3 regions of the Streptomyces sp. R33 genome follow, and region 1 is predicted to be linked to each of the others. Evidence: riboswitches for the same ligand, from Rfam matches in the RefSeq annotation. Region 1 holds a riboswitch; each other region holds the start of a gene.

Region 1 (5,579 bases):
CACCGTCGGGGAGGAGACGACGACGGTGGCCCGCGGCAGCGTCGTCTACGTCCCGGCCGGGGTGGTGCACAAGTTCCACCACATCAGCGAGGACCTGCGGGTACTGGTGGTGTTCTCCCCGCCGGAGGCATAGCCGGCAGGCCCCGGAGCGAGGGTCGGATCCCTGGTCCCCCTAGGGGGCGGATCAGGGGACTCCGGGGGCTCGCGGGCCCCCGGGCGCCTTCGCGGCCTCCTAGCATCGAGAGCAGGAAGTCACGGCTCAGGAAGAGGTTGAGGACATGGACGGTATCCGAGAGACATTCGCAGGCATGCCCTGGTGGGTTAAGTGGGTCGCGATCCCGCTTCTGGTGCTCTTCGTCTTCGGTGGCGTCATCACCAGCATCCTCGGTGCCCTGATCGGGTTCGCGTTCAAGCTGCTGCTCTTCGTCGGCCTCGTCGGCGGCCTGGTCTTCCTCGTGAAGAAGTTCAGCGGCAGTGGTACGAAGTCCTCGTCCGGCGACTGGTAGGCCCCGGGGTCAAGCCCGGGGATTAACCCAGGCGGGGGAACGTGAGGTGGCAAACCGCTCACACCGCGGGAATGGGCGGATAGGGTGGCAATCTGTGCCGTTCTCCTGGGTTGAAGGCCGGTAGCGCCGCCCTGACCTGCGGCAATCTCCAGTTCGAGCCGAGCGCGACCTCCAGGTACCACGGCATGTGCGGGGGCGGCCCCCGCAGGGCTGGCCCTCCCAAGGCCCGCCGCCACGCCTGGGGGTGAGCTTTGTCTTCGGTTCACAATGCCGGTGTGCCAACGCTGATCGGTTCGGTGCAGCGAGCGTTGAGACTGCTCGAAGCAGCGGGCTCCCACGGCGAGGGAGCCCCGGCGAAACAACTGGCGCGCGAGGCCGGGCTCCCGCTCCCCACCGCGTACCACCTGCTGCGCACCCTCACCCACGAGGGCTATCTGCGGCGCGAGGGCGGAGTGTTCGTTCTCGGCGCCGCTGCAGGCCGGCTCGCGGGCGGCGGACTGCAGCAGAAACGTCGCAGCATGATCCTCGACTCCCTCGCGCACTTCCGCGACGCGGTCGGGGCCCCCGTCTACTTCGCGGTGTTCCGCGACGGTGAGATCGAGCTCATGGGCGTTTCGGACACCCCGGCCAGCCCTGCCGTCGAGGAATGGGCCGATTTCCGTGCGACCGGGCACGCGCACGCCATCGGGCAGTGCCTGCTGGCCCAGCTCGACGAGGAGACGCGCAAGGACTACTACGACCGGCATCCGGTCGAGGCCGTCACCCAGTACACCGTCCGCGACCAGCGCGCCCTGGAAGACCGGATCGGGTCCCTCGGTCGCATGCAGCCGGTTACGGAGAGTCAGGAGTACGCGCTGGGCACGGTGTGTGCAGCCATCCCCATCACGGTCGGCGATACCGCCGCAACCATGGCGATTTCACTGCCTTTGCACCAGGCGGATCAATTGCTGTGTGTGGTCGATCGACTACGGAGTGAAGTAGGCGCGCTGTTGAGCACCCTCTCGTTCTCTATCAGTATCTGAAAACTCACTCCTTGTGATCTGCAAGCGCGTCCACCACCCTTGTCAAGAGGGCCCTGGGGGATCATTCCTGGCCACTTCCACTACAGCGGGGTAGTCAATGCGCGAGTCGGTACAGGCAGAGGTCATGATGAGCTTCCTCGTTTCCGAGGAGCTCTCGTTCCGGATCCCGGTGGAACTCCGGTACGACACCCGTGACCCCTACGCGGTGCGCCTGACGTTCCACCTTCCCGGAGACGCGCCCGTGACCTGGGCGTTCGGCCGGGAACTCCTCCTCGACGGCATCAACAAGCCGTGCGGTGACGGCGATGTGCACATCGCCCCCACCGACCCTGAGGAGCTGTCCGATGTCCACATCCGGCTCCAAGTCGGCTGCGACCGGGCCCTGTTCCGCGCCGGCGCCGCGCCGCTCGTGGCGTTCCTCGACCGCACCGACCGGCTTGTTCCGCTCGGTCAGGAGCGCAACCTCGGCGACTTCGAGGGCAACCTCGACGAGGCGCTGGACAGGATCCTGGCCGAGTCGCGGCAGAACGAGCAGAACGCGGGCTGACCGGACCGGACAAGCCGAGCCGCCCCGGGCCCCCGAGCCACCCGGGTCTTCTCAGCGCTTGCGCCGCCGTCCCCGGCCCCGGCGGACCGGCCCAGGGGCCGCCGCTCCGGCCGGGGATCCCGGTCGGTCGGCAGAAACCACCAGCGCGGCAAGCGCCGTTGTCACCGGGACCGAGGCCACCAGGCCGATGGACCCGACGAGTGTCCGTACGATCTCCTCCGCGACCAGCTCGCTGTTGGCCACCGAACCCATGCTGCTGTTCGCGATCGAGAACAGCAGCAGCAGGGGCAGCGCCGCGCCCGCGTAAGCCAGTACCAGGGTGTTGACCACCGATGCGATGTGGTCGCGGCCGATCCGGATGGCCGCACGGTACAGGGAGCGGGACCCCATCGCCGGGTCGGCCTGGTGGAGTTCCCAGACCGCCGAGGTCTGGGTGACCGTCACATCGTCGAGCACCCCCAGAGATCCGATGATCACGCCTGCAAGCAGCAGGCCGCTCATGTCGATGTCCGGGTAGAGCCCGTGGATCAGGCCGGTGTTGTCGTCGGTGTTGCCGCTCAGGAACGCCCAGTCGACGAACACCGAGCCCAGCAGCCCGATCAGCAGCAGCGAGACGAGCGTGCCCAGGACGGCGACGGAGGTACGGGCGCTCAGTCCGTGGCACATGTACAGCGCGATGAGCATGATGGCGCTGGCGCCGATGACGGCAACGAGCAGCGGGTTCGAGCCCTGCAGGATCGCCGGGAGGATGAAGAGCGTCAGCACGCCGAAGCTGACGACCAGCGCGACCAGCGCGAACACGCCACGCATCCGGCCGACGACGACCACCGCCACGGCGAAGAGCCCGGCCAGCACCGCCAACGGCAGCTTGCGGTTCACGTCGATCACGGAGTACTGGAGATCCCGGGGCGCGTCCGGCGCGTATGCGACGACCACCTCCTGGCCGTTCTCCAACTGCCGTGGAGCGCCCGGCTGGACGATCTCGAAGAAGGTGCGGCCCTTGTCGGATCCGGTGCCGACCTCGATGGTGGCCTTCTTGCACTCGCCGGTCTGCGCGGCCTGGGCCTCGCGGCCCTCCGGGGTGGAGACGTTGCCGGTGGGCGGCACCTGCGAGGCGTTCACGGATTTGCAGTCGACCTGTTCGAGCGCGACGACCCGGCCCTGCTGGGTCTGCCGGTCGAACCCCACCCCGGAGCGCTCGTGGGCGGGAGCGCCGCCCGGCCAGAGCACCACCATGCCGGCGAAGACGGCGACGGCGAAGGGGATCAGTACGGCCGCGATGACCTTGCGCAGGTGCTTCGAGACGGGCGCCGCCGGCCCGTGGCTGTGGGAATGACCATGGGAGTGGCCCTCGGAAGGGCCGTGGTCGTGCCCGGCGGCCGCGTGGGCGTGGTCGGTGTGACCCGTGGGCTCGGGGTGCTTGGGGGGAGTCTGCGGCGAGGACGTCACCGGCAGATCATCGCAAGAGTTGAGGGGGCCCACTGTTCAGCACGCCACAGATGACGCTAGCGTGGGGGCACCTTTGCACAACGCGGGAGCTCGGAGCACCGGGCTGAGAGGGCGCTGATCACCGTACGCGCAGTACACATGCGTACGGGAAGAGGCTGCGTCGACCGCCGAACCTGTTACCGGGTAATGCCGGCGTAGGGAGATCAGGTCTCATGACCATTCAGGACGCACGCACGCCTGCCGTCAGCCAGGACGCCGACGGCCAGACCGAGCGCCAGCCGGGCTGGCACAAGGGCTACGTGGCGGGCTCCCGGCCCGACATCCGGGTGCCGGTCCGCCAGGTCCACCTCACCAACGGCAAGGACGTGACGCTCTACGACACGTCGGGGCCGTACACCGACCCGCAGATCGAGACCGACGTGCGGCGCGGCCTGCCGCCGCTGCGCGAGAACTGGATCATCAGCCGCGGCGACACCGAGGAGTACGCGGGCCGTCCCGTGCGCCCCGAGGACGACGGCATCAAGCACACCTCGCCGCGCGGTGGCCTGAAGAACCTCGACGCGGTCTTCCCGGGCCGCCCCCGCCAGCCCCGCCGGGGCCGTGGCGGCGCTGCCGTCACGCAGCTCGCGTACGCCCGCCGCGGTGAGATCACCCCGGAGATGGAGTACGTCGCGATCCGCGAGAACGTCTCCCCCGAGGTCGTCCGCGAGGAGATCGCCGCAGGTCGCGCGGTGCTTCCCGCGAACGTGAACCACCCGGAGATCGAGCCGATGATCATCGGCAAGCGGTTCCTGGTGAAGGTCAACGCCAACATCGGCAACTCCGCTGTCACCTCCTCCATCGAGGAGGAGGTCGACAAGATGACCTGGGCGACCAAGTGGGGCGCCGACACGGTCATGGACCTCTCGACCGGCCGCAACATCCACACCACCCGCGAGTGGGTGCTGCGCAACTCCCCCGTGCCGATCGGCACCGTGCCGCTGTACCAGGCGCTCGAGAAGGTCGACGGCCGCGCCGAGGACCTGACCTGGGAGATCTACAAGGACACGGTCATCGAGCAGGCCGAGCAGGGCGTCGACTACATGACGGTCCACGCCGGCGTGCTGCTGCCCTACGTGCCCCTGACCGCCCGCCGCAAGACCGGCATCGTCTCGCGCGGCGGCTCCATCATGGCCGCGTGGTGCCTGGCGCACCACAAGGAGAACTTCCTCTACACGAACTTCGAGGAGCTCTGCGAGATCCTCGCGACGTACGACGTCACGTACTCGCTGGGCGACGGCCTGCGCCCCGGCTCCATCGCGGACGCCAACGACGCGGCGCAGTTCGCGGAGCTGAAGACGCTGGGCGAGCTGAACACGATCGCCAAGCGGCACAACGTGCAGACCATGATCGAGGGCCCGGGCCACGTCCCGATGCACAAGATCAAGGAGAACATCGACCTCCAGCAGGAGATCTGCGAGGAGGCGCCGTTCTACACGCTCGGCCCGCTGACCACGGACGTCGCCCCGGCGTACGACCACATCACCTCGGGCATCGGCGCCGCGATGATCGCCTGGTGGGGCACCGCGATGCTCTGCTACGTCACGCCGAAGGAGCACCTGGGCCTGCCCAACCGTGACGACGTGAAGACCGGCGTCATCACGTACAAGATCGCCGCCCACGCGGCGGACCTGGCCAAGGGCCACCCGGGCGCCCAGGAGTGGGACGACGCCCTGTCGGACGCGCGGTTCGAGTTCCGCTGGGAGGACCAGTTCAACCTGGCCCTCGACCCGGACACGGCCCGTGAGTTCCACGACGAGACGCTCCCCGCCGAGCCGGCCAAGACCGCGCACTTCTGCTCCATGTGCGGTCCGAAGTTCTGCTCGATGAAGATCTCCCAGGACATCCGCCGTGAGCACGGCGGAGACCTGAAGGCCGATGAGATCGAGGCGGGCATGGCGGAGAAGTCCGCCGAGTTCGCGGCGAGCGGCAACCGGGTCTACCTCCCGCTGGCGGACTGACCCGACCGCCGTGGTGGCGCTGCTCCGGGGAGGAGGAGGGGACTCCCCAGAGCAG
Region 2 (5,579 bases), 1.6 Mb from region 1:
CTACATGGGCATGCTCGGCACCGTCATGAACTGCCTCGCCCTCCAGGACTTCCTGGAGAAGGAAGGCATCGACTCGCGCGTGCAGACCGCCATCACCATGGGCCAGGTCGCGGAGCCGTACATCCCGCTGCGCGCCGTACGCCACCTGGAGAAGGGCCGCGTCGTCATCTTCGGCGCCGGCATGGGCATGCCGTACTTCTCCACCGACACCACGGCCGCCCAGCGTGCCCTGGAGATCGACGCCGAGGCCCTGCTCATGGGCAAGAACGGCGTCGACGGCGTCTACGACTCCGACCCCAAGAAGAACCCCGACGCGGTGAAGTTCGACGCGCTGGAGTACAGCGAGGTGCTCTCCCGCGACCTCAAGGTCGCCGACGCCACCGCCATCACGCTGTGCCGTGACAACAAGCTGCCGATCCTGGTCTTCGAGCTGCTCGCCGAGGGCAATATCGCCCGCGCCGTCAAGGGTGAGAAGATCGGCACGCTCGTGAGCGACCAGGGCACCCGGGCCTGAGCGTCCCGACGCCGGGCCCGGCCCCACTGGGCCGAGCCCGCCCCGCCCGCCTGAACCATCCAAATCTGACATGCAGGAGCACGTGGTGATCGAAGAAATCCTCCTCGAGGCCGAGGAGAAGATGGAGAAGGCCGTCGTCGTCGCCAAGGAAGACTTCGCCGCGATCCGCACCGGTCGTGCGCACCCGGCGATGTTCAACAAGATCGTGGCCGACTACTACGGCGCCATCACGCCCATCAACCAGCTCGCGTCCTTCTCGGTGCCCGAGCCGCGCATGGCGATCGTGACCCCGTTCGACAAGAGCGCCCTGCGCAACATCGAGCAGGCCATCCGCGACTCCGACCTGGGCGTCAACCCCAGCAACGACGGCAATATCATCCGGGTGACCTTCCCCGAGCTGACGCAGGACCGCCGCAAGGAGTACATCAAGGTCGCCCGTACCAAGGCCGAGGACTCCAAGGTCTCGATCCGCTCCATCCGCCGCAAGGCGAAGGACGCCCTCGACAAGCTCGTCAAGGACAAGGAGTCCGGCGAGGACGAGGTGCGCCGCGCGGAGAAGGAGCTCGACGACACCACCGCGAAGTACGTCGCGCAGGTCGACGAGCTGCTCAAGCACAAGGAAGCCGAGCTCCTCGAGGTCTGATGAACGACTCTCCCTGGGCCACGGAGCAGGTTCCGGCGGGTCCCGCATACGATGCGCTGGTGGGCCCGCACACTCGGCCCATGCCCATCGTGCCCGATGCCGCCGGCCGTGACTTCGACGACCGGGAAGCACGCGATCGGGGGGCCGCCGCCGACGGCGGCCCCCCGTTCCGCGCCGAGACGCCGCCGCAGGAGCCCATGCCCAGCCCCCCGCCTCCGCCCTCGCAGGCACCGCAGGACGCCTCGCCCCCGCCGCAGAAGAAGCGGGCGGGGCGAGACCTGCGTGCCGCCATAGGGGTCGGTGTCGGCCTCGGTGCGGTGATCTTCGCTTCGCTGTTCATCGTGAAGGCGGTCTTCGTCGGCGTCATCGTCGTCGCGGTCGTCGTGGGCCTGTGGGAGCTCACCTCCCGGCTCCAGGAGAAGAAGGGCATCAAGGCGCCGCTCGTCCCGCTCGCGGTCGGCGGCGCCGCCATGGTCATCGCCGGATACGTCCGCGGGGCCGAGGGCGCCTGGGTGGCCATGGCCCTGACCGCGCTGGCGGTCCTGGTCTGGCGGATGACCGAACCGCCCGAGGACTACCTCAAGGACGTCACCGCGGGCGTCTTCGCGGCGTTCTACGTGCCCTTCCTGGCCACCTTCGTCGCGATGCTGCTCACCGCCGACGACGGTCCGGAGCGCGTGGTCACGTTCCTGCTGCTGACCGTGGTCAGCGACACCGGGGCCTATGCGGTGGGCTGGCGCTTCGGCAAGCACAAGCTGGCGCCGCGCATCAGCCCAGGCAAGACCCGCGAGGGGCTGTTCGGGGCGGTGGCCTTCGCGATGGGGGCCGGCGCGCTGTGCATGGAGTTCCTGATCGACGGGGGTGCCTGGTGGCAGGGCCTGCTGCTCGGTCTCGCCGTCGCGGTCAGCGCCACGCTGGGCGACCTCGGCGAGTCGATGATCAAGCGGGACCTGGGCATCAAGGACATGGGCACGCTGCTGCCGGGCCACGGCGGCATCATGGACCGGCTCGACTCCCTGCTGCCGACCGCCCCGGTGGTGTGGCTGCTGCTGGCGGCCTTCGTCGGCACCGGCTGAAACCGGGCTCCCGCGGGTTCCGGCCGGCGGGCGGTTCACCGGGGGGACCCCGCTGAGCGGGGGCGACGTACGTCCGAAGGCTTTGGGTGGGTCCGGGCGGTTACTCTTGAAAGGCGCGCTGCTTCTGCGGCGCGCCTTTCGTCTTACGAGGAGTACCTGCCATGGCCCGCCCCGTCCCGGGAGAGCTCACCTTCGTCGCCCCTCGCGGAGCCAAGAAGCCGCCCCGGCATCTCGCCGACCTCACGCCCGAGGAGCGGCGCGAGGCGGTCGCCGCGATCGGTGAGAAGCCCTTCCGGGCCAAGCAGCTCTCGCAGCACTACTTCGCCCGGTACGCGCACGACCCGGCCGAGTGGACCGACATCCCGGCGGGCTCCCGCGAGAAGCTCCAGCAGGAGCTGCTGCCCGAGCTGATGAACGTCATCCGGCACATCTCGTGCGACGACGACACCACCCGCAAGACCCTGTGGAAGCTGCACGACGGCACGCTCGTCGAGTCCGTGCTGATGCGCTACCCCGACCGGGTCACCATGTGCATCTCCTCGCAGGCCGGCTGCGGTATGAACTGCCCGTTCTGCGCCACCGGCCAGGCGGGCCTGGACCGCAACCTGTCCACCGCCGAGATCGTCCACCAGATCGTCGACGGCATGCGCGCGCTGCGCGACGGCGAGGTCCCCGGCGGCCCGGCCCGGCTGTCCAACATCGTCTTCATGGGCATGGGCGAGCCGCTGGCGAACTACAAGCGGGTCGTCGGCGCGATCCGCCGCCTCACCGACCCCGAGCCCGACGGCCTGGGCCTGTCGCAGCGCGGCATCACCGTCTCCACCGTCGGCCTGGTCCCGGCGATGCTGCGGTTCGCCGACGAGGGCTTCAAGTGCCGCCTCGCGGTCTCGCTGCACGCGCCGGACGACGAGCTGCGCGACACCCTCGTCCCCGTGAACACCCGCTGGAAGGTCCGCGAGGTACTCGACGCGGCCTGGCAGTACGCGGAGAAGTCGGGCCGCCGGATCTCCATCGAGTACGCGCTGATCCGCGACATCAACGACCAGGCCTGGCGCGGCGACCTCCTCGGCCGGCTGCTCAAGGGCAAGCGTGTCCACGTCAACCTGATCCCGCTGAACCCGACGCCGGGCTCGAAGTGGACGGCCTCGCGTCCCGAGGACGAGAAGGCCTTCGTGGAGGCCATCGCCCGCCACGGCGTGCCGGTGACCGTCCGCGACACCCGCGGCCAGGAGATCGACGGAGCCTGCGGCCAGCTGGCGGCCTCGGAGCGCTAGCCTGCGGTTTCCTCCGCCCCGGTTCGGCCACGGGGTACCCTGTGGCCGAACCAATTGCATATTCCGACAGGGGAGCGCCACAGCGCTGAGAGTGCGGTAACCGTCATCCGCAGACCCTCTGAACCTCGCCCCGGTCATTCGGGGTAGGAAGTTCGGTCATCACTCAAGCTGTTGCGCCCTGCCCGGCGACCGCTCGCACTGAGCGCCGGGCAGGGCCGCGTCTTCTCCTGGTCATCCCAGGAGGAATCACCAGTGAGCACCACCAAGAAGTTCGCGGGCGCAGCGCTCGCGGCCGCGCTCGGCGTCGCCACGCTCAGCGCCTGCGGCGGCGGCGACGCCAAGGACAAGTCCGAGGGCGGCGCGAGCGGGTCGCCGAAGCCCAAGACGGTCACGCTCGTCTCCCACGACTCCTTCAACGTGACCGACACGGTCCTGAAGGAGTTCGAGCAGCAGAGCGGCTACACCGTCAAGGTCCTGAAGTCCGGGGACGCGGGCGCCGCACTCAACCAGGAGATCCTCACCAAGGGCTCCCCGCGCGGCGACGTCTTCTTCGGTGTCGACAACACGCTCCTCTCGCGCGCCCTCGACAACGGGATCTTCACGCCGTACGAGGCCAAGGGCCTGGCCGACGTGAAGCCCGAGTACGTGCTCGACAAGGAGCACCGGGTCACCCCGATCGACTCCGGCGACATCTGCGTCAACTACGACAAGGCGTACTTCGCCGACAAGAAGCTCGCCCCGCCGCAGACGCTGGACGACCTGATCAAGCCGGAGTACAAGAACCTGCTGGTCACCGAGAACGCGGCGACCTCCTCGCCTGGCCTCGGCTTCCTCCTCGCCTCCGTCGGCAAGTACGGCGAGGAAGGGTGGAAGGACTACTGGACCAAGCTCAAGGCCAACGGCGTCGAGGTCGTCGACGGCTGGGAGCAGGCCTACAACGAGCGCTTCTCGGGCTCCGCGGGCGGCAAGAAGGCCAAGGGCGACCGCCCGCTGGTCGTCTCCTACGCCTCCAGCCCGCCGGTCGAGGTCCTGTACGGCGAGCCGCAGCCGGCCGAGGCCCCCACGGGCGTCTCCACCGGCACCTGCTTCCGCCAGGTCGAGTTCGCGGGCCTGCTCAAGGGCGCGAAGAACGAGGAGGGCGGCAAGGCGCTCCTCGACTTCCTCGTGAGCAAGAAGTTCCAGGAGGACATGCCGCTGCAGATGTTCGTGAACCCGGTGGTCAAGGACGCGAAGCTGCCGGAGCTGTTCACGAAGCACGGCGTGGTCATCGAGAAGCCCGAGAACGTCGCTCCGGAGACCATCGCCAAGAACCGTGAGCAGTGGGTCAAGACATGGTCCTCGCTCGTCGTGAAGTAGGACGCCAGAGCGCACGCGAAAGCACTCCCGCGAAGGAGGGCGTACGCGGTACGGCCGTCAGGCTCGCCCTGATGGCCGTACCGCTCGCCTTCTTCGGGCTGTTCTTCGCCTACCCCGTCGCCGCGATCGTCGGCCGCGGGATCAAGACCGAGGACGGCTGGCAGTTCGGCCGGATCGGCGAGGTGCTGACCCGGCCCGACATCGCCGACGTGCTCTGGTTCACCACCTGGCAGGCGTGCGCGTCCACGGCGCTCACGCTCCTGATCGCACTCCCCGGCGCGTACGTCTTCGCGCGCTTCGAGTTCCCCGGCAAACAACTGCTGCGGGCGGTGGTCACGGTCCCGTTCGTGCTGCCGACCGTGGTGGTCGGCACGGCCTTCCTGGCGCTGGTCGGGCGCGGCGGACTGCTCGACGAGCTGTGGGGCGTCCGGCTGGACACCACCGTGTGGGCGATCCTGCTCGCCCACGTCTTCTTCAACTACGCCGTCGTCGTACGGACGGTCGGCGGACTCTGGGCGCAGCTCGACCCGCGCCAGGAGGAGGCCGCCCGCGTGCTGGGCGCCGGACGGTTCGCCGCCTGGCGGCGGGTGACGCTGCCCGCGCTCGGACCGGCCGTGGCCGCCGCCTCGCTGATGGTGTTCCTCTTCACCTTCACCTCCTTCGGCGTCGTGCAGATCCTGGGCGGGCCCTCGTACGCCACCCTCGAGGTGGAGGTC
Region 3 (5,579 bases), 1.6 Mb from region 1:
AGCAGCGTGCCGCGCCGCGGCCTGCGCGAGGCCGGAGGCGCGGTACGGGCCGGTGCGGGCTCCGGGCGGTCCGGGAGCTCCAGCCGGGACGTGAGGTTCACGGGCGGCTGTCCCGCGACGGGCCGCGGGATCACACTGGTGCGGTCCTCGGTGGCGCTGCGCGCCTCGGCACGCGCCTGCGGCGGCACGGCGTCCAGCTCGGCGTCACCGAGCAGCGCGCGGGCGTCGAGGGCCAGCCCGAGCAGGGCGGCGGCGTCGGAGGGGCGCAGCTCCGGATCGCGGGCGGCGGCGTACGCGACGAGCTGGTCCAGGACGCCCGGCAGCCCCGGGACGGCGGCCGACGGCGGCGGCACGTCCTCGTGCAGGTGCTGGTAGAGCACCTGGGCGGGGGTGCCGCCGGAGTGCGGCTTGGAGCCGGTGAGCATCTCGTACAGGACGACACCGCAGGCGTAGACGTCCACGCGGGTGTCGCCGCTGCCGCTCTCGATCTGCTCGGGGGCGAGGTAGGAGACGGTGCCGAGGACGGAGCCGGTGGTGCTGGTGACCGAGTCGACGGACCGGACCAGCCCGAAGTCCGCCACCTTGACCCGGCCGTCGTCGCCGATCAGGACGTTCTCGGGCTTCATGTCGCGGTGCACGAACCCGGCCCGGTGGGCGGCGCCGAGCGCGGCGAGGACGGGCTCGAGGATGTCGAGGGCGGCCCGGGGCTGGAGCGCGCCGCGCTCGCGGAGCACGTCGCGCAGCGTGCAGCCGGAGACGTACTCCATGGCGAGGTACGTGTACGGCCCGTCGGTGCCCTGGTCGAAGACGGCGACGACGTTGGGGTGCGCGAGGCGGGCCACGGACTTGGCCTCGCGGATGAACCGGTCGACGAAGCCGCCGTCGGCGGCGAGCGCCGGGTGCATCACCTTCAGCGCGAGCACGCGGTCGAGGCGGGTGTCGACGGCCCGGTAGACCGTCGCCATGCCGCCGGCCGCGATGCGGGCGTCGACGCGGTAGCGGCCGTCGAGTGTCTGCCCGACGAGGGGGTCATCCAGGGTCGTATCCACCCGGCGATTCTACGAGCGCGGGTCGGGGTCCCGTCCCGGGTGTGGTTTGTTGCAGCGCAGCTGTGACGTGACTCCCTTTTCGACGCGCCCCTCGCGCGGCTCGGCCCCGGCGGGTCCGGATCTTGCCGCGCAGCGGCAATTCCAGCCCGTCCGGGGCCGAAGACCGGGTCCGGGCAGAGCCCGGGAAACGGAGAAAGGGCGGGGCGGGGAGAAGGCCCCGCGCAGCGGAGCGTCAGAAGGCCGGGCGTTCCGGGTCGAGGGCGGCGCGGCCCTCGGCCGGGGACGAGGCCTCCGCGAAGCGGCGCTGCGGGATGCGGCCCGCGCGGTACGCCAGACGGCCCGCCGACACCGCGTCGCGCATGGCCGCCGCCATCAGGACCGGGGACTGCGCCCGGGTCACCGCCGACGCCAGCATCACCGCCGAGCACCCCAGCTCCATCGCCAGCGCCACGTCCGAGGCCGTACCGGCCCCCGCGTCCAGGATCACCGGCACCCCCGCCCGCTCCGCGATCAGCTCGAAGTTGTGCGGGTTGCGGATCCCCATCCCCGAGCCGATCGGCGACCCCAGCGGCATGATCGCCGCACAGCCCACGTCCTCCAGCTTCCGCGCGAGCACCGGGTCGTCGTTGGTGTACGGCAGCACCGTGAAGCCCTCGTCCACCAGCGTCTCCGCGGCGTCCAGCAGCTCCAGGCCGTCCGGCAGCAGGGTCCGCTCGTCGGCCACGACCTCGAGCTTGATCCAGTCCGTGCCCAGCGCCTCCCGCGCGAGGCGCGCCGTCAGCACCGCCTCGCCCGCCGTGAAGCAGCCCGCCGTGTTGGGGAGTACGCAGATGCCCAGCCGGGTCAGCACCGACAGGACCGAGCCCTGGACCGTCGGGTCCAGCCGCCGCATCGCCACCGTCGTGAGCTCCGTACCGGACGCGGTCAGCGCCCGTTCCAGGACGTCCAGGCTCGGCGCCCCGCCCGTCCCCATGATCAGGCGGGACGAGAAGGTCCGGCCGCCCAGCACGAAAGCGTCGTCTGCCATCGCGCTCAGCCTCCCTGCACGGCGGTGAGGATCTCGACCCGGTCGCCCTCGCCCACCGGCGTGAGCGGCCACTGCCCGCGCGGGACCACGGTCTCGTTGAGTGCGGCCGCGACGCCCGAGGGGGCCGCGGTCAGGATGGCGACCACCGCGTCGAGGGTGGTGCCGGCCGCGACCTCGCGCGGCTCGCCGTTGACGGAGATCGTCATGCGTAGGACTCCTGACGTGCGACGCTGAAGCGGCGCGGGGTGAACGGGCGGGCGATCTCCGGGAGCACGCCGGTGGTCAGCAGCTCCGCCATGACGTCGCCGGTGAGCGGGGTCAGCAGCACCCCGTTGCGGTAGTGCCCGGTGGCCAGGTGCAGGCCGGGCAGGTCGGTCGGGCCGAGCAGCGGGGCGTTGTCCGGGGAGCCGGGCCGCAGCCCCGCCCGGGTCTCGGTCAGCGGCAGTTCGGTGATGCCGGGTACCAACTCATGGGCGTCGCGCAGGAGTTCGTACACGCCGCCCGCGGTGACCGTGGTGTCCCAGCCGAGTTCCTCGCTGGTGGCGCCGATGACGAGCTCGCCGTTCTCGCGCGGCACCAGGTACACGTGGCTGCCGCGGACCACCGCCCGGACCGTCCGCGACAGGAACGGCGCGTACGCCGCCGGCACCGCGAGCCGCAGCACCTGGCCCTTGACCGGCCGTACGGGCGGCAGCACCTGCGCCGGTACGCCGGCCAGCCGGCCGCTGAGCGAGCCCGCGGCCAGCACCACCTGGTCGGCGCGCAGCTCCGTACCGTCGTCGAGCAGTGCCCCGGCGGCCCGGTCGGCGGCGGTGAGCAGCTGCTCGGCGTCCGCCCGGTGGATCTCCACGCCGGCGCCCTCGCAGGCGGCCAGCAGCGCGGCCGCCAGCCGGCGCGGGTCGACCTGGTGGTCGCCGTCCACGCGCAGGCCGCCGCGTACGCCCGGGGCCAGCATCGGCTCCAGGCGGCGGCACTCGCGGCCGGTGAGCCACTCGGACTCCAGGCCGCAGCGCCGCTGCAGGGCGTGCAGCTCGCGCAGGTGGAGCCGGTCGTCGGCGTCGAGGGCCACGGCGAGCGTGCCGCAGGCGCGGTAGCCGATGTCCATCCCTCCGCTGGCGTCGGCCAGCTCGGCGGCGAACTCCGGGTAGCGGCCGGCGGAGGCGAGATTGAGGCCCAGCAGGGTCTCCTCGCCGTAGTGCAGCTCCGTGACGGCGGCGAGCATGCCGGCCGCGACCTGAGCGGCGCCGCCGCCGGGCGCCGGATCGGCGAGCGCGGTCCGCAGCCCGCGCCGGGCCGCCCGCCAGGCGGTGACCAGGCCGATGATCCCGCCCCCGATGACGAGGACGTCGGATCCCCTGGCGGATCCCTTCCGAGATGAGTGCATGGGCGTCCAGCCCCTCCCTTCGCCGGCATGACCCGGATCAGGTTCGTACGGTCGGAGGCCGTCCAGCCTCCCTCTCAGCCCGGTACGCCCGGACTCCCGCGATAGGTACGACGGCCAGACTAACCCCGGCGCCGGGGCCGGGTAAGGCTGCCTCCCCGGCCGTTCCCCCGGCCGCTGTTCCTGACGGTGCGTCAGATCGCTAGGCTGGGCGGTGTGAGCGAGCAGACGGAACAGACACAGAGCGGCGTCGTCATCGTCGGCGCCGGAATGGCCGGGGTGCAGACCGCGGTCGCGCTGCGGGAGCAGGGGTGGAGCGGCCCCCTGACCCTGCTGGGCGCCGAGCCCCACCAGCCCTACGACCGGCCCCCGCTGTCCAAGGCGGTGCTGCTCGGCAAGGCCGAGGACTCCGCCTTCGACGTGGACTTCGAGGGGCTGGGCATCGAGCTCCGGCTCGGGGTGGAGGTCACCGGGCTGCGGGCCGCCGAGCGCGAGCTGGACACCGAGGCGGGACCGGTCCCGTACGAGGTGCTCGTACTGGCGACCGGCGCCGAACCACTGACCCTGCCCGGGTCCGAGGGCGTCCAGGGCGTGCACCTGCTGCGCACCCTGGACGACGCGGCCCGGCTGCGCCCGGTGCTGGCCCAGGCGCCGGCGACCGTGGTCGTCGGGGCCGGCTGGATCGGCGCCGAGTTCGCCACGGCGGCGCGCGAGGCGGGCTGCGCGGTGACCGTGGTCGAGGCGGCGGACCGGGTGCTGGCCGGGGCGCTGCCGGCGGAGGTCGCGGCCCCCATGGCCCGCTGGTACGAGGAGGCCGGGGCCGCCCTGCTGACCGGCGCGAAGGTGGCCTCGGTGGAGTCCGGGCGGGTCCTGCTCGCGGACGGCCGGGAGCTGCCGGCGGGCGCGGTGGTCGTGGGCATCGGGGCCCGGCCGGCGACCCGGTGGCTGGCGGAATCGGGGGTCGCGCTCGGCCCGGACGGCTCGGTCACCGCGGACGAGTACCTGCGGACCTCCCTGCCCGGGGTGTACGCGGTCGGCGACTGCGCGTCGTTCCCGTCGGGGCGCTACGGGGCGCGGCTGCTGGTGCACCACTGGGACAACGCCCTGCAGGGGCCGCGCGTGGTCGCGGCGAACATCGTGGCGGCGGCTCCGGTGCAGGTCTACGACCCGGTGCCGTACTTCTGGTCGGAGCAGTTCGGGCGCTTCGTGCAGTACGCGGGGCACCATGCGGGGGCGGACGAGCTCATGTGGCGCGGGGACCCGGCCGAGGCGGCGTGGTCGGTGTGCTGGCTCCGGGCGGGAGCGCTGGTCGCGGTCCTGGCGGTGGGTCGGCCGCGGGACCTGGCGCAGGGCCGGAAGCTGATCGAGACGGGCGCCCCCGTGGACCCCGCCAAGGTCTCCGACCCGGCGACCCCGCTGAAATCGGCGCTGGTCTAGACGGTGCGGAGGGGGCCCGCAGACCCGGACGGGTCGGCTCGGGTACCGGGTGTCGGTCCGAGGTGGCAGGCTTGTGCTCGTGACCGAGATTGACGCAAAGATCGATGCCCTTGTCCCCGCCTGGCTGTACCTCCCCGACATCGCGGAGATGCTCGACATCGAAGTGACCCGGGTCCGCCAGCTGGTCAAGGAAGGTCAGCTGATCGCCGTACGCCGCGGTGAGAACCGCGCGCTGCAGGTGCCCGCCGCCTTCATCGACGGCGACAAGACCGTCAAGGGCCTCGCGGGCCTGCTGACCGTGCTCCGCGACGACGGCTTCTCCGACGAGGAGATGCTGGAATGGCTCTTCACCGCCGACCCGACCCTGCCCGGCACCCCCGTCCAGGCGCTGAGTGAGAATCGCGGCACGGAGGTGAAGCGCCGCGCTCAGGCGCTCGCCCTCTGAGCCGAGCGACCCGAGCGACCCGAGCGGCCCGGTGATCCGGGCCGCCTGATCCATCCGCGGTGCACGGGCCCTGGACGGCCCGTGCACCGCTTCCACCCCGGGGGGTACCCATGTCCGCGAACGCCCAGCTGTCCGATGCCCGGCTCTACCTGTGCACGGACGCCCGCAAGCGGCAGGGGGACCTCCCCGAGTTCCTCGACGCGGTCCTGGCCGGAGGCGTGGACATCGTCCAGCTCCGGG

What was found. A riboswitch is a leader RNA that binds a small molecule or an ion and turns the genes downstream of it on or off. The one in region 1 is predicted to bind thiamine pyrophosphate.
Region 2: it holds a riboswitch for thiamine pyrophosphate, as region 1 does, so the genes downstream of both, AB5J51_RS13065 (thiamine ABC transporter substrate binding subunit) here and thiC (phosphomethylpyrimidine synthase ThiC) in region 1, are expected to answer to the same signal.
Region 3: it holds a riboswitch for thiamine pyrophosphate, as region 1 does, so the genes downstream of both, thiO (glycine oxidase ThiO) here and thiC (phosphomethylpyrimidine synthase ThiC) in region 1, are expected to answer to the same signal.

The regions. Positions count from the first base shown of each region.
Region 1 covers NZ_CP165727.1:4,550,407-4,555,985, forward strand. The annotation lists gene AB5J51_RS20795 (cupin domain-containing protein) at 1-133, shown strand, start outside; gene AB5J51_RS20800 (DUF5326 family protein) at 279-506, shown strand; gene AB5J51_RS20805 (IclR family transcriptional regulator) at 791-1,528, shown strand; gene AB5J51_RS20810 (SsgA family sporulation/cell division regulator) at 1,626-2,075, shown strand; gene AB5J51_RS20815 (YibE/F family protein) at 2,127-3,524, opposite strand; TPP riboswitch at 3,597-3,742, shown strand; gene thiC (phosphomethylpyrimidine synthase ThiC) at 3,737-5,524, shown strand.
Region 2 covers NZ_CP165727.1:2,915,119-2,920,697, reverse strand. The annotation lists gene pyrH (UMP kinase) at 1-514, shown strand, start outside; gene frr (ribosome recycling factor) at 600-1,157, shown strand; gene AB5J51_RS13075 (phosphatidate cytidylyltransferase) at 1,157-2,233, shown strand; gene rlmN (23S rRNA (adenine(2503)-C(2))-methyltransferase RlmN) at 2,395-3,507, shown strand; TPP riboswitch at 3,566-3,675, shown strand; gene AB5J51_RS13065 (thiamine ABC transporter substrate binding subunit) at 3,760-4,863, shown strand; gene AB5J51_RS13060 (iron ABC transporter permease) at 4,935-5,579, shown strand, end outside.
Region 3 covers NZ_CP165727.1:6,174,290-6,179,868, forward strand. The annotation lists gene pknB (Stk1 family PASTA domain-containing Ser/Thr kinase) at 1-1,049, opposite strand, end outside; gene AB5J51_RS28420 (thiazole synthase) at 1,282-2,076, opposite strand; gene thiS (sulfur carrier protein ThiS) at 2,082-2,282, opposite strand; gene thiO (glycine oxidase ThiO) at 2,279-3,460, opposite strand; TPP riboswitch at 3,458-3,570, opposite strand; gene AB5J51_RS28435 (NAD(P)/FAD-dependent oxidoreductase) at 3,674-4,894, shown strand; gene AB5J51_RS28440 (Rv2175c family DNA-binding protein) at 4,974-5,339, shown strand; gene thiE (thiamine phosphate synthase) at 5,450-5,579, shown strand, end outside.